Regions from separate parts of the Scandinavium sp. M-37 genome, predicted to be linked through region 1. Evidence: predicted binding sites of a transcription regulator. Region 1 holds the regulator's gene; each other region holds the start of a gene.

Region 1 (8,244 bases):
ACCAACGTTATTGCCGGGATTGTGCCGAACATCGACCTGGCCAGCTCCACCGCACCGTTTGGTCTGGCCTTTGCGCAGATGTTCACGCCGGAAGTTGGGAAAGTGATCATGGGCCTGATGGTGATGTCGTGCTGCGGATCGCTGCTGGGTTGGCAGTTCACCATCGCTCAGGTGTTTAAATCTTCGGCGGACGAAGGGTACTTCCCGAAAGTGTTTTCCCGTTTGTCCCGGGCAGATGCGCCGGTTCAGGGCATGTTGACGATTGTCGTCATCCAGTCCGGGCTGTCGCTGATGACCATTAGCCCCTCGCTGAATAATCAGTTTAACGTGCTGGTCAATTTGGCGGTGGTGACCAACATCATTCCGTATATTCTGTCGATGGCGGCGCTGGTTATCATTCAGAAAGTGGCGAACGTGGCACCGGGTAAAGCTAAGGCCGCCAACGTGGTGGCATTTATCGGGGCAATGTACAGCTTCTATGCGCTGTATTCGTCCGGTGAAGAAGCGATGCTCTGGGGTGCGATTGTCACCTTTATGGGCTGGACGCTGTACGGTCTGGTCTCTCCCCGCTTTGAATTGAAGAATAAACACAGCTAACAAAAAAGGGAGCCTTTCGGCTCCCTTTCTCACTGTTCACGTAATCTGTTCACGCGATCAGGCGTTTTTCAGCACTTCACTCACAATCTCTACCGCTTCTTTCTCAATCAGCTGACGGTGTTCGGCACCGAGGAAGCTTTCACAGTAGATTTTGTACGCATCTTCCGTACCGGATGGACGCGCGGCAAACCAGCCATTTTGGGTCATCACTTTCAGACCGCCAATGGAGGCGCCGTTGCCCGGCGCGGCAGTCAGACGCGCGGTGATCGGGTCCCCCGCCAGGGTATCTGCACTAACCATCTCTGGAGAGAGTTTGGACAGCGCTGCTTTCTGCGCCGAGGTGGCCGGAGCCTGCAGACGGTTGTAGCTCGGGGCGCCAAAACGCTCGGCCAGTTCGTCATAGTGTTGCTGCGGATTTTTTCCGGTGACGGCAGTAATTTCTGCCGCCAGCAGACACATGATGATCCCGTCTTTGTCGGTAGACCACGGCGTGCCGTCAAAACGCAGGAACGATGCCCCGGCGCTCTCTTCACCGCCAAAGCCGAAGCTGCCGTCGAACAGACCATCAACGAACCATTTGAAGCCGACCGGCACTTCAACCAGTTTGCGGCCCAGGGCCTCAACCACACGGTCAATCATCGCCGAAGAGACCAGGGTTTTACCCACGGCCACGTCTTTGCCCCACTGCGGACGATGCTGGAACAGGTAATTGATGGCAACCGCCAGGTAGTGGTTTGGATTCATCAGACCAGCCGGAGTGACGATCCCGTGACGGTCGTAATCCGGGTCATTGGCAAACGCCAGGTCGAACTTATCACGCAGTGCCAGCAGGCCCGCCATCGCACATTCGGAGGAGCAATCCATGCGGATCGCACCGTCTTTATCGAGGTGCATAAAGCGGAAGGTCTGATCGACGTGATCGTTGACGATGGTCAGGTCAAGCTTGTAGAACTCGGCAATGCGTTTCCAGTATTCAATCCCGGAGCCGCCTAACGGATCGACGCCCAGCTTCAGGCCTGCTTTCTGGATGGCTTTGATATCGACGATTTCCGCCAGGCCTTCGATGAATGGCTGCACCAGATCCTGTTCTTTAATATGACCCGACGCCCAGGCCTCATCCAGAGACAGACGCTTGACGCCTTTCAGGCCATCGGCCAGCAGCGCGTTAGCACGGTCTTCGACCACTTTGGTAACGTTGGTATCAGCCGGGCCACCGTTTGGCGGGTTGTACTTGATACCGCCATCATCCGGCGGGTTGTGCGAAGGGGTGATGACGATACCGTCAGCCTGCGCCCCCCCTTTTTTGTTGTGAACCAGGATAGCGTTGGAAATGGCAGGCGTTGGCGTATAGCCGTTATCTTCCTGAACAATGACATCTACACCATTGGCGGCCAGCACTTCCAGTACCGAGATGATCGCCGGTTCTGACAGCGCGTGGGTATCCTTCCCGACGTAGCACGGCCCGGTGATGCCATTTTTGGCACGATTTTCCGCAATAGCCTGAGCGATAGCCAGGATATGCGGTTCGTTAAAGCTATGACGGGCGGCGCTTCCACGGTGACCGGAAGTGCCGAATTTCACCGCGTGTTCTGCGTTACCCACTTCAGGTTTCAGCACGTAGTACTGAGACGTCAGCTGGGCGACGTTGATCAAATCACTCTGTTGTGCAGGCTGACCCGCACGGTTATGAGTTGCCATTGCCTGGTCCTTCTTATGCTTAGATAGTGCCGCAAACCTTTTCAATTAATTCCGCGGGGAACTGCATTGACTGCATGATGTGTTCGACCATGCTGCATTTACGACCGGTATTGGTATTCGTTATCACCCAGTACGGGGTCTCAGGCACTTGCTTAGGCTTGGTCTGATTGCCGTTTTTCAGCAACGTCGCTTCATCAACCGCGAAGTAGACGCGCGTGCGGCCATGCAGGGACTCAGTCGCCTCAGCAAATGCTTTGTTGTTTAAGGAGTAAAGTGTAGTCAGCACCAGCAGGAAACGGTTGACCGCTTTCTTCTGCTCAGCGTATTCGTCAGAAAGCAGCAGCTCACGCACCGCGCGAACGTTATCTTTCGGCGAAGCGACTTTTTTGACCGCAGCGACGACCGGTGCAGAAGCAGGTGCCGGGGTCTCTTTGGCTACGGTTGCTGCAGCTTGTGGTACGGCAGAAATTTTCAGCATACGCCGTAAAATGTCGGATGCGCTCTCGCCAATGTGCTTAGTGTGGCTGGCAATAAAGCCGTAGAGTTCGTCATCAACTTCGATCGTTTTCATCTTAATCCAGTGAGATATCTTTTCTGAATACAAGTCGTTGGGATTATAAGGACAAAACCCAACAGCGGATAGCGTGTCGGCAAAAACTCAGACGACTACTGAGTGTTGCAGCCGGGCGGCAGAATGCTCAACATGATACCCTAACCCGACGTAGCGAAAAAAAGAACTTTGCCATGAAATTAAACAGCCGAGCGCAAACTGCACAAAACCTGCACACTAATTCTCCCATCGTCCTGGTTCACGGCCTTTTCGGTAGCCTGGATAACCTCGGGATCCTCGCGAGGGATCTGGTTGTCGACCACGATATTCTGCAAGTCGACATGCGTAACCACGGCCTTTCCCCGCGATCCGCGGAAATGACCTATCCGGCGATGGCGCAGGATCTTCTCGACACGCTCGATGCCAACGGCATTGAAAAAGCCACGTTGATCGGCCATTCCATGGGCGGGAAAGCGGTGATGGCGTTTACTGCCCTGGCGCCAGAACGCGTCGGAAAATGGGTGGCGATAGATATTGCTCCGGTGAATTATCAGGTGCGTCGTCACGATGAAATCTTTGCGGCCATCAACGCGGTGACCGAAGCCGCTGTCTCAAACCGTCAGCAGGCGGCAGAGGTTATGCGCAAGCATATTAATGAAGAAGGCGTGATTCAGTTCCTGTTGAAATCTTTTGTCGACGGCGAATGGCGCTTCAACGTGCCCGCATTGTGGGATCAGTATGAGCACATCGTCGGTTGGGAACCGATTCCCGCATGGGACCACCCTGCCCTGTTTATTGCTGGCGGCAATTCGCCTTATGTCACCAACGCGTACCGCGACGCCCTGTTAGCGCAGTTCCCACAGGCGCGAGCGCACGTGATTGCCGGGGCTGGACACTGGGTTCATGCTGAAAAACCGGATGCGGTACTCCGCGCTATCCGTCGCTACCTGGCGGAATGATTAAAATCCGAGCAAGCAAGCGCCATTGTGGCTCCCGGCGTTGGCGTGTGGGTTTCGCTCATGTATGATTGCGCGCTATCTGCGCCGGGCCTGTCGTCTGGCGGCTTGTTTCCCCGAAGTCACTCTGAATCATGGCAAAAGAACAAACGGACCGAACGACATTAGATTTGTTCGCAAACGAGCGTCGCCCGGGAAGGCCGAAAACCAATCCGCTCTCACGCGACGAACAGTTACGCATTAATAAGCGTAATCAGCTGAAACGCGACAAAAGCAACGGTCTCAAACGCGTTGAGCTTAAGCTCAATAACGATGCCGTTGACGCACTCAATGAGCTGGCGGATGCCAGAAACATGAGCCGCAGCGAGCTTATCGAAGAGATACTGATGCAACAACTGGCTGCGTTACACGGCCAGGAACGTGACTGAAAACACGAAATCTTTCACTTTCATTTAGCAGTGAGTGCAGTACGGCGCAATTGCAGTTCCCGCGCACTTCTCCTCCTGCTATCATTGCCTTTATCTGTGGGCAACATTCCACCATCATTTCATTACGTTTCAAGAGGTTATTTTACTCATGGCAATCACAGGTATTTTTTTCGGCAGCGACACCGGTAACACCGAAAATATTGCGAAGATGATCCAGAAGCAGCTGGGCAAAGACGTTGCCGAGGTGCATGACATTGCCAAGAGCAGTAAAGAAGACCTCGAAGGTTTCGACATTCTGCTGCTGGGTATCCCAACCTGGTACTACGGTGAAGCACAGTGTGACTGGGACGACTTCTTCCCGACGCTGGAAGAGGTAGACTTCAACGGCAAACTGGTGGCCCTGTTTGGCTGTGGCGATCAGGAAGACTACGCAGAATATTTCTGTGATGCGCTGGGCACCATCCGCGACATCATCGAACCGCGCGGCGCGACCATTGTCGGTCACTGGCCAACCGAAGGCTACCATTTCGAAGCCTCTAAAGGTCTGGCCGATGACAACCATTTTGTTGGTCTGGCCATTGATGAAGATCGCCAGCCTGAACTGACCGCTGAACGCGTTCAGAAGTGGGTAAAACAAATCTCTGAAGAGCTGCACCTGGAAGAGATCAAGAACGCCTGATGATGTCACGGCGCAGCGCCTGCGTTGCGCCGTATGATTGATGAACAAATCGATAGATTGCGTAAAATTAATAGTTATAAGCAATCAAATTAATCGCTACAAATTTTTAACTTTTGAGCACATATCTGTACAATGTCTTCTGTTTTGACGAGGTCGGATGTTTCGCTTTGCAGATGATGCCTCGTTTCTGAAAAGCATACTTTGCTCAGGGTTTGCAGTTTTCATTTAGGCACCGCAGTCCTATAATGAGACGCATTATCCTGAATTCATTCTTAGTAATACTTCCTATAAGGAAGTGTATCGCCTAGCAACAGGACTGATTCCGCATGACTGACAACAATACCGCATTAAAGAAAGCAGGCCTGAAAGTCACGCTTCCTCGATTGAAAATTCTGGAAGTGCTTCAGGAGCCTGACAATCACCATGTCAGTGCGGAAGACCTTTATAAACGCCTCATCGACATGGGCGAAGAAATTGGTCTGGCAACGGTGTATCGCGTTCTGAACCAGTTCGACGATGCCGGGATTGTCACCCGCCACAATTTCGAAGGCGGTAAATCTGTTTTCGAATTGACCCAACAGCATCACCACGATCACCTGATCTGCCTCGACTGTGGCAAGGTTATCGAATTCAGTGATGACTCTATCGAAGCGCGTCAGCGCGAAATTGCCACCAAACACGGCATTCGTCTGACCAACCACAGTCTTTATCTTTATGGCCATTGCGCAGAAGGCGACTGCCGTGAAGATGAGCACGCACATGACGGTGCCGAGAAATAATCGGCCCCCCAGAAAAGTAAAAGCCAACCTGACGGTTGGCTTTTTTATTGGCATTTTTGGCATAACATTGGGGCAATAGCGCCAACCGTCGAGGGTTACGGCTTAGGCGTATTGTTACTGCGAATCTCTTTCCACACCTGATCACAACGGGCTTTGACTGCCTGATCGTTGCCGGTCCGCGTCGCCAGAATACAATTCTGGTAATCCAGTACGCGTACACTTTCCTGATTCGCAAACTGCTGATGGGTCTTGTCAGTTTTCAGCACGTTAAGCACGCTCTGGCAGGCGTCAATTTTATCCGGATTTCCTTCAGCGGTATTGATACAGGCGCTGTAGGCATCTTTCAGCTTGCTGTCTTCTTGTGGTGCGGGAGATGGCTGTGCGCAGGCCACCAGCCCGGAAGCCATAACGGCGATAAGAATCAATTTTTTCATGATACGGCCTTATCAATGCGCGGCAGGTTTACCCTGCCGCACGCGTGTCAGAAGATAGTGAACGGGGCGATAACGATGAACTTCACGTCACGCTCATCCTGGAAGATGTTGCCGTAACCACCGCCCCAGCTTGGGATGTCGGAGTGGTTGTCGTATTGAGTGAAGTGCAGTTTGAACAGCGTGCCTTTCGCACGGCCTTCCTGCACGGTGTACATCGCATCAAAGCTGTAAGAAGACTCTTTGATTTTGTTCGAGGCGTTGTCTTCACGCTGACCCGCGCTGTTGATATACCAGTCTGCCGGTTTGGCATCCCAGGCATACACGTAAGATGCACCGACGGCCCAGCCCGGCATATCCCAATTTTTCAGGTCATACATCGCACCGAAGAACACCGCTTTTTCGCCGTTGGCGTTGAAGTCTGAGCGGTTATCCCACCAGATATCGAGACGACCGTTGGAGGAGGCATAGGTCGGGGTCATACGCTGGAGGAAGTAACCCTGCTGGCCTTCTGCTTTTACCCACGTCCCTTCAAGGCGCAGGTCAACCACGTCAGCCACTTTATAGCCGAAGGTCAGTGCCTGTAACCACGCGGTGCCGTCGTAGATATCGTTAATGGTGTTGCTCTCAACGGTGTCACGCGCCCCATAGAATTGGTAGCTGGTCGAGAGTGGTGCACCGGCGACATCAAATTTGTAGCTGGCTTTGGCGAAGTACTGATCCATAAAGCCTTCTGCCTGACCAAATGCCGCTTCCAGCACCAAGTCATTTTTGAAATCATACTTAGCACCAATGGAGTGCAGATACTCAACTTTGGTCTTCTTATCGTTCTGATAAAAATGATCTGTTTCGAGGTGCCATGGAGCCTTGTATTCGTTGGTCCACATATAGGAGAAACTCAACGCGCCTGCATCACCGTAATCAAAGTTAGCCCCGGCTTCTGCCCCTTGATACGTACCTGGCATAAAGCTCCAGTGCGGCGCTAAAAGCGTTTGCCCGGTTGGCTGAATATAACCTGCTCGCGCCCAGGTTGGGCCCAGTTTGAATTTCGCGGCAGCTTTATAAAGGCTGATTCCACTCTTATCGCCAGAGTAATCTTCGTCGTAACCTTTATTAATGGATGAGAATGCAATTTCGTTTGGGTGTCCGCTTTCTGATGACTCCGCCATTTCAATAGCGGTGAAAGCAGCAATATCAAGGCCGATAAAATCGGCGGCATAGCCAGACTGGAAGTCGAGGTTAGCGTTCCAGGTGGAATGGGAAAGGTTGGTTTTGTACTTGTCGCCGTCGGTGACGTCTTTACGGTCACGTTCACGTTGCCAGTAATAGACACCGCCGGTTAAGGTTGAATCGTCTACGAATCCTGCTGCACTGGCTTGCGGAACTGCAATCCAGCCCGACATTGCGGTGACCCCGGCAATAGCCAGCGCCAGCGTACTACGTTTGCCACTGAACGTACGCATGTGTATATCCTCTTTGACTTTTAAAAACGCGCTCACAAAGGTGAACAGCGATAAAAATAAGTACTGCAAAAAAGTAGCGAGGCAGAAATGTCCTAACGCTATGTCGGTAGACTATTTTTCGCGACGCGAATTATCAATCCTTTTTCCGCACGAAAGCACAAGATTATGACAGGGCGCACATATTTGATTGCGTTTTGTTACAAAGTTGCGTTTTTAAAGGAGATGCCGCAAGGTGCATTAGGCTGGGGTTTTACAACGAATTAGAGAATAACGTCAGTTGAAAATGTAACAAGGCAGAGGCGGTGTTTCATAGATCGAAATGATATTATTTCGCATCACGAAAATGACATAAAAAAAGCGCCGCTCAGGGCGACGCTTCTTCATTTTGCGATAACGGAACGGTTACTCGCCCGCTTTCGCCCAGGTATCACGCAGACCCACGGTGCGGTTAAACACCAGCTTCTCAGCGGTGGTATAACGGCTGTCGAGGCAGAAGTAACCCTCACGTTCGAACTGATGCGCTTTGCCCACTTCAGCGGCTTTCAGCGAAGGCTCAGCATAGCCCTGCTTGATAACCAGTGATTCTGGGTTGATGACAGCCAGGAAGTCCTCTGCGGCCCCCGGGTTCGGCACGCTAAACAGACGATCGTACAGGCGAATCTC
Region 2 (8,244 bases), on a different contig from region 1:
AGATATCCCAGCTGATATGCAGGACCTGGCTGACGAATGGCACCAGAACCTGATCGAATCCGCTGCGGAAGCGTCTGAAGAGCTGATGGAAAAATACCTGGGCGGCGAAGAGCTGACCGAGGAAGAAATCAAGACTGCTCTGCGTCAGCGCGTGCTGAACAACGAAATCATCCTGGTAACCTGTGGTTCTGCGTTTAAGAACAAAGGTGTTCAGGCGATGCTGGATGCGGTAATCGATTACCTGCCAGCTCCGACTGACGTTCCTGCGATCAACGGTATGCTGGATGACGGTAAAGACACCCCATCTGAGCGTCACGCTAGCGATGACGAGCCGTTTGCTGCTCTGGCATTCAAAATCGCTACCGACCCGTTCGTGGGTAACCTGACCTTCTTCCGCGTGTACTCTGGTGTTGTTAACTCCGGTGATACCGTGTACAACCCGGTTAAATCCGCTCGTGAGCGTTTTGGCCGTATCGTACAGATGCACGCTAACAAACGTGAAGAGATCAAAGAAGTTCGCGCGGGCGACATTGCTGCGGCAATCGGCCTGAAAGACGTGACCACAGGTGACACCATCTGTGATCCGGACAACGTGATCATTCTTGAGCGTATGGAATTCCCAGAGCCGGTAATTTCCATCGCTGTTGAACCGAAAACCAAAGCTGACCAGGAAAAAATGGGTCTGGCTCTGGGTCGTCTGGCTAAAGAAGATCCATCATTCCGCGTATGGACTGATGAAGAATCTAACCAGACCATCATCGCTGGTATGGGTGAACTGCACCTCGACATCATCGTTGACCGTATGAAGCGTGAATTCAACGTTGAAGCGAACGTCGGTAAACCTCAGGTTGCTTACCGCGAAGCGATTCGTGCGAAAGTTACCGATGTTGAAGGTAAACACGCCAAGCAGTCTGGTGGTCGTGGTCAGTACGGTCATGTTGTTATCGACATGTACCCACTGGAGCCGGGCTCAAATCCGAAAGGTTACGAGTTCATCAACGACATCAAAGGTGGTGTAATTCCTGGCGAATACATCCCTGCCGTTGATAAAGGCATCCAGGAGCAGCTGAAGGCAGGTCCTCTGGCTGGTTACCCGGTAGTTGATCTCGGCGTGCGTCTGCACTTCGGTTCTTACCATGACGTTGACTCCTCTGAACTGGCGTTTAAACTGGCCGCTTCTATCGCCTTTAAAGAAGGCTTTAAGAAAGCGAAACCAGTTCTGCTTGAACCTATCATGAAGGTTGAAGTAGAGACTCCGGAAGAGAACACCGGTGACGTAATCGGTGACCTTAGCCGTCGTCGTGGTCAGCTGAAAGGTCAGGAATCTAACGCTACTGGCGTTCAGATCCATGCTGAAGTTCCGCTGTCTGAAATGTTCGGTTACGCAACTCAGCTGCGTTCTCTGACCAAAGGTCGCGCATCTTACTCCATGGAATTCCTGAAGTATGATGATGCGCCGAACAACGTTGCTCAGGCCGTTATCGAAGCTCGTGGCAAATAAGCCGCAAGTTAAAAACTAATGTCCCGTGCTCTCTCCTTGAGGGGAGAGCACTATAGTAAGGAATATAGCCGTGTCTAAAGAAAAATTTGAACGTACAAAACCGCACGTCAACGTTGGTACTATCGGCCACGTCGACCATGGTAAAACTACCCTGACTGCTGCAATCACTACCGTACTGGCTAAAACCTACGGCGGTGCTGCTCGTGCTTTCGACCAGATCGATAACGCACCAGAAGAAAAAGCTCGTGGTATCACCATCAACACTTCCCACGTTGAATATGACACCCCGACTCGCCACTACGCACACGTAGACTGCCCAGGCCACGCCGACTATGTTAAAAACATGATCACCGGTGCTGCTCAGATGGATGGCGCGATCCTGGTTGTTGCTGCGACTGATGGCCCTATGCCTCAGACTCGTGAGCACATCCTGCTGGGTCGTCAGGTAGGCGTTCCTTTCATCATCGTGTTCCTGAACAAGTGCGACATGGTTGATGACGAAGAGCTGCTGGAACTGGTAGAAATGGAAGTTCGTGAACTTCTGTCTCAGTACGATTTCCCAGGCGACGACACCCCAATCGTTCGTGGTTCTGCGCTGAAAGCGCTGGAAGGCGAAGCAGAGTGGGAAGCAAAAATCATCGAACTGGCTGGCTTCCTGGATTCTTACATCCCAGAACCAGAGCGTGCGATTGACAAGCCGTTCCTGCTGCCTATCGAAGACGTATTCTCCATCTCCGGCCGTGGTACTGTTGTTACCGGTCGTGTAGAGCGCGGTATCGTTAAAGTAGGTGAAGAAGTAGAAATCGTTGGTATCAAAGAAACTGCGAAAACTACCTGTACTGGCGTTGAAATGTTCCGCAAACTGCTGGACGAAGGCCGTGCTGGTGAGAACGTTGGTGTTCTGCTGCGTGGTATCAAACGTGAAGAAATCGAACGTGGCCAGGTTCTGGCCAAGCCGGGTTCAATCAACCCGCACACCAAGTTCGAATCTGAAGTGTACATCCTGTCCAAAGACGAAGGCGGCCGTCATACTCCGTTCTTCAAAGGCTACCGTCCACAGTTCTACTTCCGTACTACTGACGTGACTGGTACCATCGAACTGCCAGAAGGCGTTGAGATGGTAATGCCGGGCGACAACATCAAAATGGTTGTTACCCTGATCCACCCAATCGCGATGGACGACGGTCTGCGTTTCGCAATCCGTGAAGGCGGCCGTACCGTTGGCGCGGGCGTTGTTGCTAAAGTTCTGAGCTAATCAATAGTACCCTGCTTAAGGGATATTGATAATCAATGCCAGCCACTGAAAAGTGGTTGGCATTTTTTTTACACAAACAGTTACGTCCCCCTATTTCCTGTTACAGACTCATTATTGGTTTTCAAAAACTTGTCTCATTCGTGTGATTAATATATTCTCACCTAAATATAATTATTAATTTGAATCTCAACGTCGAATATAGACTTCGCTTATATAATTGCAGTGCTGCGTTGTAATTAGGGGTGATTTATATTTTCATTAAACATATTAACTTTCAATATTGATTTGAGGTTATCCTTAAAGTTGGTCTCGCTTAATGACTTTTTAAGTGACGGTACATTGACAATATATATACATACTGCCAGCATTCCACATTAGAAGTACAGTTCAACGTTTACTTCTACTGCATTATCACTTCTCTTTAATCATCAGTATTTTATATATAAGTAATTTGTTCCGGTTTATACATTTAAGAAGGAATTTAAAATGCATTTCAAAAAACAGACGCTCGCGGTGTTAATGGCGCTCGCCTTAGCACCCTTTGCTGCGTCAGCGGCTACATTAACGGCAGACGATCAAAGCAATACCATTACTGGCCTGGATTCAAGCCAGATGATCTCAAAAGACAATGGTAATACCTGGCTGGCTTATACCAGCGAAACCCAGAATAATTTCCCAGGTACTGAAACGGTGGTGGTTGCCGTCAAAGATAATTTGGCGATCACGTCCGAAAATTATGACCCAACGCTGTCTTATCCGACCGCGGGGACTGTTGTTCGCTATAACGGCTATTACTGGACCAGCAAATGGTGGGTGAATCCTGCTGAAGTACCGGGCAGTAATGAAGTCTGGCAAAAAGGTGCGGCAATCAATATTCAGACATTGGGCACTTTTGAATTCCTGCCATACACCGGTCAGGCAGCAATCGATTTCCAGAACGATCAGAAAGCGAAGCTGGCCGCGATGCGTAAAATCATCGGTTATTTCCCAGAGTGGGGTGTGTATGATGCCCACAATAACTTCACGCCAGATAAAATTGACTACTCTACGCTGACCGAAATTAACTATGGTTTCGCGGTGGTCAAAAATGGCGAAGTCACCATGCATGATACCGAAAAAGGTCCGGGCCTCATTAAAGAATTGAATGAGCGTACCGAAGCTACAGGTGTCAGACATATCATTTCTGTAGGTGGCTGGAATAACTCTGAAGAGGGCGTATTCGAAGCGGCAACGGCAACCCAGGAAGGCACTGAGAAACTTGCCAGCAGCATGGTGGCATACATGCTGAAGTGGGACTTTGACGGCATTGACATTGACTGGGAATATCCGGATACCGATGCTGAAAAAGAGAGCTTCACAAATCTCGTTCAGTTGGTTCGCGCTAAGCTTGATGACGAGGGTAAGAAAGATGACAAATACTATTCACTTTCTGCTGCAGTCACCACTAACCACAATAAAATTGAGTTTATCAATCCTGCGGTAACCACTCCGCTGCTTGATACCGTCAACGTGATGGCATATGACATCCACGGTGCCTTCGAACCCGTTACCGGCCACAACGCGCCACTGAACGCGAACAGCAAAGATGAAGATCAGTTGCTGAACGTTGCCGCGACCATGACAGAGTATGTTAATACCTGGAACGTGCCAAAATCCAAACTGCTGATGGGTATTCCATACTACGGCCGTGGCTGGGGTGATGTTGAACCCACCGAAATTGTTAAAGGTCTGCCTGGCTTGTTTGCTCCGGGTACCGCAACGGTACACGGCACTTGGGATGATCCTGATCAGAACACCGGTACCCATCCGTGGTATGTGCTGAAAGAGAAACTGGCCAGCGGCGAGTACGTACGCTACTGGGATAGCGAATCCGGTGTGCCTTATCTGTACGGTCCGCAGAACAAAGAGTTCCTGACCTACGACGATCCACAGTCTGTGAAAGAGAAAGTCGACTACATCAATCAGCAAGGTTTTGCTGGCGCGATTGTCTGGGATATCAGCGGCGATACGCCAGATCATGAACTGGGGAATATCGTTAAAGAAATTAAAACGACCCCGGCACAAGATCCTGATATGAAGGGGTTATTCGTTACTTTGCAAAATGGCGGACGTCGCGTTGTCTTCAATTTGCCTGCCGATAAACTGACCTCAGGACATGCTTATCGTGTCGAGGTTGATGGTAAATATTTATTCTCAACGGAGGGCGTGCAGCCTTATTACGCTTATGCCGGTTATTTGGGTAACGAGGTTTCATTAAACTCTGGTGATGTAAGCAGTAAAATCCCTGTCGGTAGCGTTATTACCGTTAAACGCACAACGCCAGATGCGGCGGTAATTGGGCAAATTACCGTCACTCAGGATATGCTTGATGGTAAGAAATCCGTCATCAATGATGGCTCTGTTAAGTCTTTGACTGTACAGAAAATTAACAACGTACCTTATGCCATTGTTGAGTTTGCAAAAGATAAATTACAAAGCAAAGATGGCTCCTCGTATGTCGCTAAGGTGATTGACGATGACCAGCAAATAGGCAATACCATTTTCTATTGTGACAATGGTAAATGCAGCTACGCGAATGCCAGCGATCAGGGCGATAACACCATCCTCGTGAAATCAGACGAAAAAGCGATTTCTGTTGGTGAGACTATTGTCATTGAACGTACCTCCCCGAATCCGGCATATGTCGCTGAAGTGGTTGTTACCGCTGACATGCTGAAATAATAGTTCTGAACACAGACTAAACTTACTTAAAGCGCACCTGAGTACATGCTGGTGCGCTTTTTTTGTGCAGCATGATTTTCTCACGACGGTATGCAACGCTATTGAAATCATAACCATTCTCATTTACACTTTGATCAGAAATTGTACGGGAGTCGATATGTACGTTTGTCTGTGTAATGGTGTTAGTGATAAGAAGATCCGCCAGGCTGTGCGCCAGTTCAGTCCTCAGTCTTTTCAACAACTCAGAAAGTTTGTCCCTGTCGGGACGCAATGCGGGAAATGTATTCGTGCCGCGCGCGAAATCATGCAGGATGAATTGACCCAACTCCCTGAATTTAAAGAAATCGCCTGATAACACCACAATTCGCGTTTATTTTTTCTTCGCTTCTACTACGCTTGTTAGAGTGGAAGCGGAGGGACTATATAATGAAAGGTGATGTTAAAATCATAAGTTATCTCAATAAGTTATTGGGAAATGAGCTTGTCGCAATCAACCAGTATTTCTTACATGCACGTATGTTTAAAAACTGGGGATTAAAACGTCTCAACGATGTCGAATACCATGAATCCATCGATGAAATGAAACATGCCGATATTTATATCGAGCGTATTCTGTTTCTCGAAGGGATCCCCAACCTTCAGGATCTAGGCAAGCTTCAAATTGGCGAAGATGTTGAGGAGATGTTGCAGTCTGACCTCAGGCTGGAGCTGGAGGGGGCGAAGGACCTGCGGGAAGCTATCGCCTATGCCGATAGCGTCTTTGATTACGCCAGTCGCGATATGATGATCAAGATTTTGACCGAGGAAGAACATCACATTGACTGGCTGGAAACCGAGCTGGATTTGATTCAGAAAATGGGCATACAAAATTACCTGCAGGCCCAGATTCGCGAAGAGAACTAACGGTTTTAACGTTGCGCATTCAGAGCGGTAAGCATACTTTTGCCGCTCTGCATGTCAGTGCTGCTAGCCGTTCCAGGTTTGCCACACAAAACTCAGCCAGCCCGCTACGCTTAGCCACGGACCGAAGGCGATGTGTGGTTGTTTGTTGCCGTGTAAGATAAGGCGGCCCAGGGCATAAATTAGTGCCAGCACCGAGGACAGTAACAAGATGCTCGGTAAGGCCTGCCACCCACACCATGCTCCCAGCGCGGCGAGTAATTTAAAATCACCAAAGCCCATCCCTTCTTTACCCGCCAGCAGTCGAAACGCCTGATAAACCAGCCACAGCGCCAAGTAGCCTGCTATCGCGCCAAGTACAGCGTCGCGTAGGTCGATCCCCATAAAAAAACAGTGATACAGCAGGCCCAGCCACAATAACGGCAACGTTAGTTTGTCTGGCAGTAAACAATGCTGCGCGTCGATTTGCGTTAATGCCAGTAGGAACCAAAACAACAGGCAGATGGCCAGAGCGTCAGGAAGCAGTGGAAACACGCTGGTAATCAGCGCAAACATCAATCCGCAAACGGCTTCCGTCAAAGGATAACGCAGAGAGATCGGCGAGTGGCAATCACGACAACGTCCCTGCAGACAGAGCCAACTGAGGAGTGGAACGTTGTCTCTGAAGCGAATCGGATGCTGACAATGAGGGCAACAGGATCCGGGCCAGGCAATGTTGCTGAGGGGTGAGCTGCTATCTTTAATACCTCGGGGCATGCGATAGACGACCACATTCATAAAACTGCCGATAAGCAAACCCAAGACGCCCATCAGGACTATCTCAATAACCTTATCCATGGGTCTTCACCTGGCGCAGCTTGAGCGTGATGACTTTCACATTGTTCTTCCCCGCAGAGTGAGCGGAAAATTCGAGTTGTGTGACCTGTAAACCGCTACGCTGTAAAGCCTGAAGCCAGGTGAACAGCGTATTGGCGGGTAATGGCGAGAGAGAGACCGACAAGGTCTGAGGATCGGCTTTTTGGCTTTTATACTGAATGCCACTCTGCCTGGCGGTATTCGCCAGCAGTTGCTCCATCGTTGCCGTCGTGGGATTTGCCGGAACAATACCCTTACGATGAGCGGCATTTTCCAGCCATACAATTTCATCTGCGAGGCGTCTGTTCTCATCGGATAGGCGTGCGATACCCTTGTTCAACGGCGTAACGATGCCATACATGATACCCGCCATTAAACAGCAGCCTGCCAACAGAAGGATGAAAACTTTTTCCCGGAGCGTTTTGCCCTGCCACCAGTTGATCATGGTTTAGCTCCGCTGGTTAACACCATCAGACCAGCGGTCTCACTTGGTTGCACGGAAAAATTAAGATCGTCATGGGTACGTTGTATGAATTGTGCCATCTGGGCAGGATCTTCAACTTTCAGAGTTAACCTCAAGGCGTGTTTGTCCTTGTCATATGCGAACTGACGAATCTTAAGCTTCGGGAAATCCTGCAGGTTTTGCGAAACCAGTGACAGGCGAGACATGACGTCAGGCCAGGTTTGTCCGGAGGCGGATTCGAAGAAGAATTTAAAGTTACTGCTCCGCGTGTCACCGGGGAAATAGCGGCTCCACAGGGCCTTACCTTGTGCTTTCAGGTCTGCGTTTTGCTGGCTAACTTGCCAGAGAACCAATCCCTTTGCGCTTAACCAGAGTAAAAGCGCCAACAACAGCGCGCCGCCGACGAGCTTTTTGTAAAACGGCTTAACCGCTACAACTGGCGGTCGCACGCGAAACGGGCCGTGAAGCAGGTTGATGTTTGCGACCGTCGTCGGCTGTTGATGCCAGTCTGTGTGCCTGTCTTGTGCGGGCAGAATTTCTGTCGGTTCA
Region 3 (8,244 bases), on a different contig from region 1:
TCTGGTGATACAGAATAAAAACCACTGCGATCAGGCCTTTTACAATAGCCGCGTCACTGTCACCCTGTAGTTCGATACGACCTTCAGCGTTGCGCTGCATCACTATCCATACCTGACTCTGGCAGCCCTGAATAATGTTTTCAGGACTGTGCGCCTCATCGCTTAGCGGGGCCAAACGCTGGCCCAGCTCGATGATATACAGGTATTTTTCTTCCCAGTTGTCGCAACGACTAAAGTTACGCAACAGTTTATCTTTGTCCGGCAATGCGGCCATAGAGCCTCCCTGTCAGCCCAGTAATCGGTGAATACGTTTTAATCCTGCCACCAGCCGGTCGACTTCTTCAACCGTGTTATACATCGCAAACGACGCGCGACACATGGCGGGCACGTTATAAAACGCCATCAGCGGCATCGCGCAATGATGGCCCGTGCGCACCGCGATACCGTAATTATCGAGGAAACTGCCGACGTCGTAGGCATGATGTTGACCCAAATTAAACGCCACCACCCCGAGCCGCTCCGCAGGGCCATACAGCCTCAGGTCGGGCACCGTTCCCAGCTCGGCTAGCGCATAATGCATCAGCGTTTGCTCGTAATCGGCAATGTTCTCAAGCCCCAGGCCGCTAACGTAATCTAACGCGGCTCCCAGGGCGATAATGCCGCCGGTATTCGGGGTGCCCGCTTCAAAACGCCACGGTGCTTTCGCCCACGTCGTGCCTTCGGTCAGGCTGACGGTGGCAATCATCGACCCGCCACCTTCCCATGGCGGCATCTCCTGTAAAATCTGCTCTTTTACATACAGGATGCCGATGCCCGTAGGGCCATACAGTTTATGCGCCGAGAAGACGTAGAAGTCGCAGTCAAGTTGTTGCACATCCACCACGTGATGCATCACCGCCTGCGCCCCGTCCACCAGCACTTTCGCCCCATGCTGATGTGCCAGCTCGGTCAGCGCCTGCACCGGATTTTCAGTTCCGAGGACATTTGACACCTGGGTTATCGCCAGCAGTTTGGTGCGTGCGTCAAACAGACCCGGCACCGCATCGAGCTGCAGCGTGCCGTCGGGATTGAGTGGGATCACCCGCAGTTCTGCTCCGGTGCGGGCACACAGCATCTGCCACGGCACAATATTAGCGTGGTGCTCCATCTGGCTGATGATGATGTTGTCACCCGGTCCGACGTTGCTTCCGCCCCAACTGTTGGCCACAAGGTTTATCCCTTCGGTGGTGCCGCGCACAAACACCAGCTCTTCAGCCGAGCGGGCGTGGAGGAAGTTAGCCGCCTGCTGGCGCACCTGTTCCATCCGCGCCGTGGCTTCGGCACTCAAGGTATGAATCCCGCGATGCACCGCCGCGTAGCCGTGGCGATAAAACTCCGCCTCGGCGTCAATCACCGCATTGGGTTTCTGCGCGCTGGCGGCGCTATCGAGATACGCCAGCGGCTGCCCATTCACCTCTCGGGTCAGTACCGGAAAATCAGCGCGCACCCGCTCAATGGAAAATGTCATGCTCTTCCCCCCGGCAAACGCTGACCAATCCTCGCCAGCACTTCCTGCCTGATAACCGCATCGGTGATGGCTTCGGTCAGTTCCGCGGCAAACGCATAAATAATCATCTGCTGCGCGGCCTGTTGCTTAATCCCACGCGATCGCAGATAGAACAGCTGCTCATCGTCGATACGTCCGATGGTCGCCCCGTGGCTGCATTTCACGTCGTCGGCATAGATTTCCAGCTGCGGCTTGGTGTCGACTTCCGCCAGACGCCCCAACAGGAGGTTGTTATTGGTCATCTGCCCGTCAGTTTTAATTGCGTGCTGCGCCACGTTGATCAGCCCGTTAAACACCGCTCGCCCTTTATCGCTGACGATGGTTTTATGCAACTGGCGGCTGTTGCAATACCCTTTGTTGTGCTCAAGCCAGGTCCGGGTGTCGCACACCTCGTTATTCACCGGCATCGCCAGACTGTTAATCCGCAGGGTGGTGTTTTCGCCATTCAACTGGGTACTGGTGTTGTGGCGCAGTACCGCGCCGCCCAGCAGGAAGCTGTGGCTTGCCGCGCTGGCATCCTGGCCGAGCTGTATATCGTTATGGGCGAAGTGATAGCTGGTCGGGTTCTCAAACGCGAGTTTGATATGCTGCAAATGGGCGTTGTCCGCCAGCTGCATCGTCAGGCGAGAACCGGTGAAATGCCGGGTGTCATTCAGGCTAACGAAATGCTCGATAATCGTCGCCTCTGCGCCCTGCGCCAGTTCCAGATGATGCCGATAATGGGCGGTATTCATCTCCTCACCGCCGGTGCCTTCGGTGATATGCATCAACAGCAACGGCTTCGTGGGCCGCTGATTTCGTGCCACCTGAATGTGGGTCACCGTCTGCGCCAGGCTTTCGGTGAGATGCAGAAATACCTCAGACTGCACCGGCGCGGGCAGCGTTTCACGGGCGTTATCGACCGTGATGCGATAGCCGCAGTCGTTAATGCTATTGAAGGAGTCGCTCAGCGCGGCGCTGAACTGACCGTTCACAAACACCAGACGCAGAGCGTGTACCGGCAACGAGAGCACATCCCGCTGCTCGGCAGTGATTGACGTTTCGATACTGACAAACTGGCTATTGAGCAGCCCGTCCAGCGGGGTGTATTTCCAGTTCTCTTGTTTACGCGTTGGCAGGCCGAGTCGCAGCATCTGTTGCAGGTGCTGTTCCGAATACGACGTGCGCGCATCACCTTGCGCTTCGAACAGATGATGCCACTGTTGCAGCGCGTTACTGCTGTTCGGTAAGCCAGCCATAGCCCTGCTCCTCCAGCTGTTTAACCAGCGTGAAATCGCCGGACTTCACGATACGGCCCTGATACAACACGTGGACAAAATCGGGTTTGATGTAGTCCAGAATACGCTGATAGTGGGTAACGATGATGAACGCCCGCTTGCCATCGCGCAGCGCATTCACGCCGTCTGAGACAATTTTCAGGGCGTCAATGTCCAGCCCGGAATCCGATTCATCCAGAATGCACAGCTCAGGCTCCAGCACCGCCATTTGCAAAATGTCGTTGCGTTTTTTTTCACCACCGGAGAAACCAACGTTGACCGACCGGGTGAGCAAATCTTCCGGCATTTTCAGCAGTTTGATTTTCTCTTCCATCAGATCCTGAAAATCAAAGCGGTCCAGCGTTTCCTGGCCGCGATACTCTCGCACCGCATTGAGCGCGGTCTGCAGGAAGAACTGGTTGCTGACGCCCGGGATTTCGACCGGATACTGGAAAGCCATGAAAATACCTTCTCCGGCACGGTCTTCCGGTGCCAGTTCGAGCAAGTCTTTGCCTTTAAACTCTACCGTTCCGCCAGTGACTTCATAATCTTCGCGCCCGGCCAGGGTGGCAGAAAGCGTACTTTTCCCGGAACCGTTTGGTCCCATAATGGCATGGACTTCCCCCGGGCGAATCTCGAGGTTCAGCCCGCGCAGGATCTCTTTATCTTCAACTGCAACCTGTAAATCTTTAATACTTAACATGTGTGTCCCTTAATCCTTAACCGACGCTGTGTTCGAGGCTGATGGCCAGCAGTTTTTGCGCTTCCACCGCGAACTCCAGCGGCAGTTCTGAGAATACGTCCTTACAGAAACCGTTAACGATCATTGAAATCGCGTCGTCTTCACTGATGCCACGCTGCAAACAGTAGAACAGCTGGTCTTCGCCGATACGGGAGGTGGTCGCCTCGTGCTCAAGCTGGGCGGTGTTATTGCGACACTCCACGTACGGGAAGGTGTGTGCCCCGCTGTCAGGGCCAATCAGCATCGAATCACACTGGGTAAAATTGCGCGCATTGGTCGCCGTTGGCATGATTTTCACTAAGCCACGGTAGCTGTTCTGGCTATGTCCGGCAGAGATGCCTTTCGAGATAATGGTCGATTTAGTGTTCTTGCCGATGTGGATCATCTTGGTGCCGGTATCGGCCTGCTGATGGCCACTGGTCAGCGCTACCGAGAAAAATTCACCAATTGAGTTGTCTCCGCGCAGAATACAGCTTGGGTATTTCCAGGTGATGGCCGACCCGGTTTCCGACTGCGTCCATGACATCTTGCTGTTTTCGCCTTCGCACAGCGCACGCTTCGTGACGAAGTTCAGAATGCCGCCGGTGTTGTTATCCCCAGGGAACCAGTTCTGTACCGTGGAGTATTTCACTTCGGCGTCTTTGTGGATGATGACTTCCACCACCGCCGCATGCAGCTGATAGCTGTCGCGCACCGGGGCCGAACAGCCTTCGATATAGCTGACATAGCTGCCTTCATCGGCCACCAGGATCGTCCGTTCAAACTGGCCGGTTTTTTCGGCGTTAATTCGGAAATAGGTAGACAGCTCCATCGGGCAGCGCACGCCTTTTGGCACATAAATAAACGTGCCGTCGGACGCTACCGCCGCGTTAAGTGCGGCAAAGAAGTTATCGTTGCTGGGCACTACCGTGCCGAGATATTTCTGCACCAGATTGGGGTAATCGTGGATAGCCTCGCCAAATGAACAGAAAATGATGCCCTGTTCACCCAGCTTTTCCCGGTAGGTGGTAGCGACGGAAACGGAGTCAAAAATCGCGTCGACCGCCACTTCTCGCCCTTCACGCACCGGCACGCCGAGCAAGCCAAACGCGTCTTCAACTTCCTGACTCAGGAAAGTATTGGCGCCGGTTTGCTGCACCGCGCCGGGTTCTGAGGCGCAGGTTTCATCACAGTTGCCACAGGATGGCGCAGAGTAATAGCTGTAATCCTGGTAGTTCAGCTTGTCATAATGGGCTTTCAGCCAGTGCGGCTCTTCCATCTCAACCCACGCCCGGTAGGCGTTCAGGCGAAACTCGAGCATCCACTCCGGCTCATTACGTTTGGCTGAAATTGCACGCACCACTTCCTCGCTGATCCCTTTCGCCAGTTCATCGGTCTGTAGTTGGGTAAAGAACCCTTCTTTATAGTTGAGCTGACCGCCGGCCCAGGTTTTGACATCGTCAGTTGCTTCAGTATTACGAGACATAGTTACTCCGCCTGCACGCCAAAACTTTCGCCACAGCCACATTCATGCTGCGCCTTCGGATTGTGGAACTTAAAGATTTGGTTTAAGCCTTCACGCACGTAATCGACTTCTGTCCCGTCGATAAACGGCATCGCCTGTAACGGCACCCACAGTTTCGCGCCGTCCACTTCGAACAACAAATCGTCCGCTTTCGGCTCGGTCACGGTATCCAGTACGTAAGCAAAACCTGCGCAGCCGGAAGTTTTAATCCCCAGCCGAATCCCTAGCACGCCCTGCTTGACCGCCAGCTCGCAGACATGCGCCGCCGCCGCGGGCGTCAGGCTTATGCCACGCCATGCAAAGTCAGCGGGGTTGAAGGTTTGTGATTGCAATTCCATAGGTCCACCTTTTCAGTTGAAGCCACCAGGCCATCCCCTTATGTTAGTGATAATGATTCTCACTTCAACCCCTTGCCAGCAGGGGCTTTCACAGGAATACCTGCATTGGAGGCCTTTTACTAAGCATAGACCCTGTGCACAGGGTGAACAGGTGGATTGGAAATTGTTCAATGCATTGAAAAATAACTGCTTTGGTCAGAAACGCGGGGGGAAAATACGGCAATGAAAAGATGTATAGAAAATACCGATTTATGAGATAGGATTTCGGCCTGCAATGCCAACAAAAAAGCCCTGAGGCAGTTAACCTCAGGGCTTTCACAATACACTGAGCTAAGTCAGTACAGTGATGCCTGACCCGCCGGACGGGTTTTGAAACGGCGGTGTACCCAAAGATATTGTTCAGGCGCACGCAGGATCTCTCTTTCAATCACCTTGTTCATGTAGCTCGCGGCCAGGAACTCGTCCTCCGTCGGATAATCTTTCAACGGTTCACTGATGAACAGGCTATAGCCACGGTTATTCGCTTTACGCACCATAGTGATCGTCAGCAGAGCGGAGCCTGACAGACGCTGAAGAACAAACGTACCGTTGGTGGTCGCCGCTTGCTGCACATTAAAGAACGGCGCAAAGGTGCTGCCTTTCGGGCCGTAATCCTGATCCGGTGCAAACCACACCGCTTCGCCGTGTTTCAGCGCAGTGACCAGACCACGCAGGTTACGGCGATCGATCATCGCTTTGTTGGAACGCAGGCGACCTTTGGTTTGCACCCACTCCATCAATTTGCTGTTATGCGGACGATAGGTAGCCATCATTGGTCGGCACAAACCCATGGTTCTGCCGCCGAGTTCCAGCGACATAAAGTGTACGCCAACCACCATCACGCCTTTTTGCGTTTCCAGCGCTTTGGTCAGGTTCTCATACCCTTCAACGTCAAACCATTTTTTAACCCGGGCATCGCTCCAGAACCAGGCCATGCCGGTTTCAATTAACCCCATGCCGAGAGAAATAAAGTTTTGTTCGATGAGCTTTTCTTTTGCCTCGTCAGTCATCTCCGGAAAACAGAGCGTTAGATTTCTTGACGCAATCTTTTCTCTTCTTTTCAAAAAGGGACGAGAGGCACGGCCGAGCGATGAGCCGATGAGGTAAAGCAAGGGATAAGGGAGTTGGACTATCAGCCAGAGGACACCTAAACCGAACCAGGTTAACCAGTTACGAGGGTGCAACAGCGCTGTGTCGAAGGCTTTTGCCATCGTTAATTCCTGTAAACATGTGTACCAGTAACGCGTAAGGAAAAAACGAAGAAAATCATCAATCTTTAGGCGGTACGTTGTTAATTTTGACGTTAGTTAAACGCGTGTTCAACCAAGAATCAGAATGCTACATCTGCCTGCAAAAAGATAGTGAATTAATCTGAAGCTACCCTTAAGTGGTCAGAAATAAAACGGGAGCATTCTGATGTTTATGCGCGGTTAATTACCGCGCTAATCTTCTTAATGTTATTCCGTTATTCACACCACTGCGGTTGTGAGCCTCGACGAACAGCACAATTTGCCCTGCTCGTCGAAGATATCTATCTGCCATACCTGGTGCCGACGCCCGGCGTGAAGCGCTTTGCAGACGCCGCGCACGCGCCCGCTCCGGACCGATCGAAGGTGATTGGCGTTCACTTCCACGCCGACCACTTTCTCGTCGCCCTCGGTGCACAAATACCCCGCCACTGACCCAAGCGTTTCTGCCAGCACCACTGACGCGCCGCCATGCAACAGACCGAATGGCTGATGAGTGCGGCTGTCAACCGGCATCGTGGCCTCCAGGCTGTCGTCACTCAGACGTTCAAAACGAATATCCAGCAGGCCGACCATGTTGCCCTCTCCCATGGCGTTGAGCTTTTCAAGCGAGGCGCTACGTTTCCAGATCATCCTATTATCTCCAGTAAAGCCTGTAACGGATGGCGAACACCGCTGCCCTCCACGCGCTTCACCTGGCTACGACAGGAATAGCCCGTCGCCAGACAGCGATTGCGGGGCAGGCGTTGCATCGCCTGCTGCCATGATAGTGCGTAGATACCGAGCGAGTTTTCGAGATTCTTCACCTCATGACCATAGGTGCCCGCCATGCCGCAGCAGCCGACGCTCACACTTTCCAGTTTTGCGCCGAAACGCGCGAATATCGCCGCCCACTGTTTAGGCGCCATCGGCAGCGCGGTCACTTCCGTACAGTGGACAAACAGATACCAGGCTTCACCGCTCACCTCGCGCACCTCACTGTTTTCCAGCGCCGTCGGTAACCATTCATGTACCAGTTGCACCTGGAAATCACCGCGTTGATCGCCGAGCGTTTGCTTGTATTCATCGCGATAACAGAGCACCAGCGCGGGGTCTACGCCGACCATGGGCATGTCGAGTTGCGCCACGCGGCTGAGGAAATCGGCGGTTTTCTTCGCGGTTTTCGCAAAGCGTTCAAGGAATCCTTTAATGTGCTGCGCTTTGCCGTTGGGCGAGAATGGCAGCACCACTGGCTGATAGCCCACCTTTTCTACCAGGCGAATAAAATCAGCCACCACCTGCGCGTCGTAGTAGCTGGTGAACGGATCCTGCACCACCAGTACCGTCTTCGCTTTTTGTTCCGGGCTGAGCGCCTCGAGCTGTTCGAGGGTCATGTTCGCCGAACGGTGCCCGACCAGTTGCTGCCGCAATGACGGCGTAGACAACAGCGGCAGGTCAATCATGCCGATATGTTTCTTCGACAGGCTCTTCACCCACGGCTGGCTAATGAAGAAGTTAAAGGTCTTTGGGGCACGGGCCATCAGCGGGGCGTAACTTTCTACCGTGGCCACCACGTGATCGCGTAGCGGACGT

The links. Region 1 encodes Fur, which represses iron uptake genes when iron is present. Its sites were predicted from a motif close to ATAATAATGAGAACNACTATCAA; they were not measured.
Region 2: bfd (bacterioferritin-associated ferredoxin) is a predicted target of Fur. The motif match lies at 5,578-5,600, and genes of this name have one in related genera.
Region 3: sufA (Fe-S cluster assembly scaffold SufA) is a predicted target of Fur. The motif match lies at 5,427-5,449, and genes of this name have one in related genera.

What each region holds. Positions count from the first base shown of each region.
Region 1 is NZ_JBIGIN010000007.1:108,125-116,368, forward strand. It holds gene potE (putrescine-ornithine antiporter) at 1-597, shown strand, start outside; gene pgm (phosphoglucomutase (alpha-D-glucose-1,6-bisphosphate-dependent)) at 655-2,295, opposite strand; gene seqA (replication initiation negative regulator SeqA) at 2,315-2,866, opposite strand; gene ybfF (esterase) at 3,040-3,804, shown strand; gene ybfE (LexA regulated protein) at 3,936-4,229, shown strand; gene fldA (flavodoxin FldA) at 4,378-4,908, shown strand; gene fur (ferric iron uptake transcriptional regulator) at 5,235-5,687, shown strand; gene chiQ (ChiQ/YbfN family lipoprotein) at 5,783-6,121, opposite strand; gene chiP (chitoporin ChiP) at 6,169-7,581, opposite strand; gene glnS (glutamine--tRNA ligase) at 7,984-8,244, opposite strand, start outside.
Region 2 is NZ_JBIGIN010000016.1:71,587-79,830, forward strand. It holds gene fusA (elongation factor G) at 1-1,501, shown strand, start outside; gene tuf (elongation factor Tu) at 1,572-2,756, shown strand; gene ACG0Z5_RS13310 (glycosyl hydrolase family 18 protein) at 3,243-5,477, shown strand; gene bfd (bacterioferritin-associated ferredoxin) at 5,635-5,829, shown strand; gene bfr (bacterioferritin) at 5,904-6,380, shown strand; gene ACG0Z5_RS13325 (prepilin peptidase) at 6,444-7,214, opposite strand; gene gspM (type II secretion system protein GspM) at 7,207-7,677, opposite strand; gene gspL (type II secretion system protein GspL) at 7,674-8,244, opposite strand, start outside.
Region 3 is NZ_JBIGIN010000059.1:3,848-12,091, reverse strand. It holds gene sufE (cysteine desulfuration protein SufE) at 1-274, opposite strand, end outside; gene sufS (cysteine desulfurase SufS) at 287-1,507, opposite strand; gene sufD (Fe-S cluster assembly protein SufD) at 1,504-2,784, opposite strand; gene sufC (Fe-S cluster assembly ATPase SufC) at 2,759-3,505, opposite strand; gene sufB (Fe-S cluster assembly protein SufB) at 3,522-5,009, opposite strand; gene sufA (Fe-S cluster assembly scaffold SufA) at 5,012-5,386, opposite strand; gene lpxP (kdo(2)-lipid IV(A) palmitoleoyltransferase) at 5,722-6,636, opposite strand; gene menI (1,4-dihydroxy-2-naphthoyl-CoA hydrolase) at 6,895-7,305, opposite strand; gene ACG0Z5_RS23175 (FAD-binding and (Fe-S)-binding domain-containing protein) at 7,302-8,244, opposite strand, start outside.